DNA from 2 places in the Herbaspirillum sp. WGmk3 genome. Region 1 is predicted to be linked to the other one. Evidence: predicted binding sites of a transcription regulator. Region 1 holds the regulator's gene; the other holds the start of a gene.

Region 1 (2,198 bases):
GGTTTTTCGATGGCGCGCATCGCCCGCCGCAGCGTGCCCTCGGCGACCGATCCGCATGCCGGCCGTCTGGCGGAGATCTTCGACAGCCTCATCGAGCAGGCCGAGATTACGCTCGTCAATGGCGTGCTGGCGCGCGACCTGTCGCTGCCGGTGCCGACCATGGAAATGGGCGAGATCGTGATCCAGGTCTCGACCACGGCGTCTTCCATCAAGGCGGCCTATGTGCTGCTGAAGAGCTTGAGCGACCGCATCGGCCGCCGTCCCTTCAGTCTCATCGTCAACGATGCCACCGAAGCCGAAGCCCGTACCGTCTACGCCAACATGGCCCAGGCGGCCAGCCGCTACCTGGCGGCGCAGCTCAATTTCATCGGCGCGATTCCGGCGGATGACCATATTCGCCGCGCCACCGGACAGGGGCGGGCGGTGATGGACGTGTTTCCCTTCGCCGGTGCCGCGCTGGCCTTCCAGCGCCTCTCCAAGCGCTTCACGGCCGGTCCGGATGCAGCCCGCAGCAGCTACGGGATGGCCACCGACGGTGCCAGTCTGGGAGTGTGACGTGCATGTATAACGTCAAGGGAAAAAAGGGCAAGAACGACGTACTGGAGCAGCATGCGCCGCTGGTCAAGAAACTGGCGCATCAGCTCAAGGCCAAGCTGCCCCCCAGCGTAGAGGTGGACGACCTGATCCAGGCCGGCATGATGGGCTTGCTCGACGCCGTCAACCGCTACGAGGAAACCCATGGCGCGCAGTTCGAGACCTACGCCGTGCAGCGCATCCGTGGTGCCATGCTGGATGAGCTGCGCAGCAGCGACTGGCTGCCGCGCAGCATCCGCCAGAATGCGCGCAAGGTGGAAGAAGCCATGCAGTCCCTGCTGCAGCAACTGGGCCGTCAGCCGCAAGAAGCGGAAGTGGCGCAGCACATGAAAATCAGCCTGGCCGAGTATCAGTCGCTGCTGACCGACTGCGGCGGCCACCAGTTGATCTATTACGAAGATTTTCACGACGACGATGGCGGCCACGAACACTTCCTGGACCGCTACCAGACCGGCGACGGCGATGATGATCCGCTGCAGAGCCTGATCAATGGCGGTTTCCGTGAAGCCGTGGTGGATTCCATCAAGGCCTTGCCCGAGCGTGAGCAGATCCTGATGGCGCTGTACTACGAGCAGGAAATGAACCTCAAGGAAATCGGCGCCGTCATGGGCGTTTCCGAATCGCGCGTGTGCCAGTTGCACAGCCAGGCGATCTCGCGCATGCGTTCGTATCTGCGCGAGCATTCCTGGAGCGGGGTGGCCTGAGGCTGCCTGCCTTCAGGGCGCAGATCCGAGAGAGGACGCAGGACGCGTTAACGACAAAGCCCGGCAAATGCCGGGCTTTTTGTTGATGCGATCTTGCTGTGCTTCCGTGAGCGGGAAGCGGCTGAAACTTATACCACGCCCAGACGGCGTCCCGAGGACCGGATGCTGTTCTGGCCGTCCGGGCCATAGAAATTGCCGGTGCCGGTCTTGCCCTGCAGGATGGTCAGGGCGCTCTGATTGATGGACAGCTTCTTGCCGATCAGCAGGCCATTGACGCGGTTCAGTTCCTTGGCGTCCTGCGCAAGTTCGAACAGGCTGGCCCAGATCTCGCGGTCAGCGTCGCCGGCTTGCTCATTCATCCACTGTTGCATGCCGCTTTCATCTGCACTGTAGCCGAGGCTGCCCAGCAGCGCATGGCGATTGCCGGCCAGCGTGGACATTTCAGCAACGATGGCGGCCTTTTCGGTAATGATGTCGGTCAGGCCTTCGGCGGTGGCTTCCGCCAGCAGTGCCTGTTCCTGGCTCAGTTTTTCCACCAGGCGCGACAGCGCGGCGTGTTCCAGGGACAGGTTGCTGGCCGGATTCATGCGAAAGATCCTCTGAGCGGTAAAACGGGAATCAGGCCGGGCGGGCGCTGATGAGATTCTTGACAGTATCGATCACGCCGTCGGCGATCTTGTCGGCATCGATCTGGAAAGTGCCGTTGGCGATGGCCGCTTTCAGCTTTTCCACTTTTTCGGCATTGAAACCGCCGTTTTTGGTGTCCTTGGTTTCCAGCGCCTGATAGGTGCTGGACAAGCGCACGCTGTCCGAAGCCGCTTTGGTGGCGGCCGGGTCAGTGCCCGCAGGATTGGCGGCAGTCGTGTTGCGGGTCTGCGTTTGCGTCTGCTCGGTGTTGAG
Region 2 (2,198 bases), on a different contig from region 1:
GCAGACACCCAGTTCGCCACCGCAGCCGCCAATTCCCCTGCCCGCGCCAGCGGCGACCTGTTCGACAATCCCATGGGCACCGACGGCTTCGAGTTCGTCGAGTACACCGCCGCCGACCCGGCCGGCATTGCCGCCGTGCTGGAGCTGATGGGCTTCACCGCCGTGGCGCGCCACCGCTCCAAGAATGTCACCCTGTATCGCCAGGGCCAGATCAACTTCATCCTCAACGGCGAACCCGGCAGCAATGCCGCCGCCTTCGCCCAGGTGCACGGGGCTTCGGTGAACGCCATGGCCTTCCGCGTCAAGGATGCGGCCCATGTGTACAAACGTGCACTCGAACTCGGTGCCGAAGGCGTGGAAGCCAAGCTGGGCCCGATGGAACTGAACATTCCTGCCATTCGCGGCATCGGCGGCTCGCTGCTCTATCTGGTGGACCGCTATGGCGACAATGGCTCCATCTATGACGTCGACTTCCAGTTCTTCCCGAACGTGGAGCGCAATCCCAAGGGCGTGGGCCTGACCTACATCGACCACCTGACCCACAACGTCATGCGCGGCGCGATGGATACCTGGTCGTCGTTCTATACGCGCCTGTTCAATTTCCGCGAGATCAAGTATTTCGACATCGAGGGCAAGGTCACCGGCCTGCGTTCGCGCGCCATGACCAGCCCCTGCGGCAAGATCCGCATTCCCATCAACGAGAGTGCCGACGACAAGTCGCAGATCGAGGAATTCATCAAGCAGTACAACGGCGAAGGCATCCAGCACATCGCCCTGGGCACCGACGACATCTACCAGACCGTGCGCGCGCTCTATGCCCGTGGCGTGCCGCTGCAGGACACCATCGCCACCTACTATGACCTGGTGGAACGCCGCATCCCCGGCCATGGCGAAGACCTGGCTGCCTTGCGTGAACTGAAGATCCTGATCGACGGCGCGCCCACCGATGGCCAGGGCCTGCTGCTGCAGATCTTCACGCAGAACCTGATCGGGCCGGTGTTCTATGAAATCATCCAGCGCAAGGGCAATGACGGCTTCGGCGAGGGCAATTTCAAGGCCCTGTTCGAATCCATCGAGCTGGACCAGATGCGCCGTGGCGTGATCTGATCCCCTGACCGAAGCCACTGCGGGCCGCCCTGAGCAGCCCGTCTGTCAAAGGCGCAGCACCCTTTTCGGGGCTGCGCCTTTTACTTTTTTTACTTTCCGTGGCTCAAGATGTCCGCGTGGCTGCCGTAAAACAAAGCGAAGGCACTATCGCAGTCCCCTTGCAATCCTTGCGCCCCTGTGGGCTGGAGTTCGCATGAACGTCGCGTATGAACAAGAACAACCTGCCCACGCTGAAGTCGCAGTGGCAGACACGCTGGACCATGACCCCGCCGAGCTGGTGGCGCAATTGAGCCACCGCATTCTGCTCCTGCAGCAGCAGGCGCAGTCCCTGGCGCGTTTCCCGGGCAACCGGGATGGCAAGCAGCAGCGCCAGTTGCTGCAGCAGCAGATCCGCAATCTCTACCAGCAATTGTTTGCGCTGGAACAGCAGCAGGCGCAGCAGCGCCGCCGCAGCGAAAACTATCTCAGCATGGCGCTCTCCGTGGCGGCTCATGCGGCGCACCAGCATGCGCATGGCGAGACGGTGGCACCGGCGCTGTAAGCCCGGCAAGCCCGGTCTCGACGCCCTGCTCCGTCCTCCCGCTCAATAACGCAGCCGCGACAGGCTGACCACACTGGCCGCGCCCGCCAGGGCGGCGGCAAAGCACAGGACCAGCGCATACGGCGAGCCCGAGAACCCCATCAGCATCGCCACCACCGACGCCCCCACGGTCTGCCCGGTCAGGCGTGCCGTGCCCAGCATGCCGCTGGCTCCGCCGGTCCGTTCACGCGGCGCGGCACTGATCATGGTGCGGTTGTTGGGCGACTGGAACAGTCCGAAGCCGATACCGCACACCGCAAACATGGACAGCATCAGGCCATCGGGCGTGCTGCGGTCCACCGTCAGCAAGGCCAGCAATCCCAGGCACATCACGGCCAGCCCGATCCCCCCCAGCAAACCCGCAGCGACGCGGTCCGACAGCTTGCCGGCCACCACGCCGGTCAGCGCAACGGCCACCGGCCAGGCCGTCAGCAGCATGCCCGCACGCGCGGCGCCCATACCCAGATGATTCTGCAGCATGAAGGGCAACATCACGAAGACCGCCATCTGC

Evidence for each region. Region 1 encodes FliA, which starts transcription of late flagellar genes. Its sites were predicted from a motif close to CTAAAGTTTNNNNNNNNNNNGCCGNTA; they were not measured.
Region 2: the regulator FliA is predicted to act here: its motif matches at 1,210-1,236, upstream of MKD49_RS15825 (FlxA-like family protein).

What each region holds. Positions count from the first base shown of each region.
Region 1 is NZ_JAKYWT010000002.1:906,198-908,395, reverse strand. It holds gene MKD49_RS09970 (antiactivator of flagellar biosynthesis FleN protein) at 1-555, shown strand, start outside; gene MKD49_RS09965 (RNA polymerase sigma factor FliA) at 561-1,298, shown strand; gene MKD49_RS09960 (flagella synthesis protein FlgN) at 1,427-1,885, opposite strand; gene flgM (flagellar biosynthesis anti-sigma factor FlgM) at 1,917-2,198, opposite strand, start outside.
Region 2 is NZ_JAKYWT010000004.1:28,553-30,750, forward strand. It holds gene hppD (4-hydroxyphenylpyruvate dioxygenase) at 1-1,107, shown strand, start outside; gene MKD49_RS15825 (FlxA-like family protein) at 1,301-1,648, shown strand; gene MKD49_RS15830 (MFS transporter) at 1,691-2,198, opposite strand, start outside.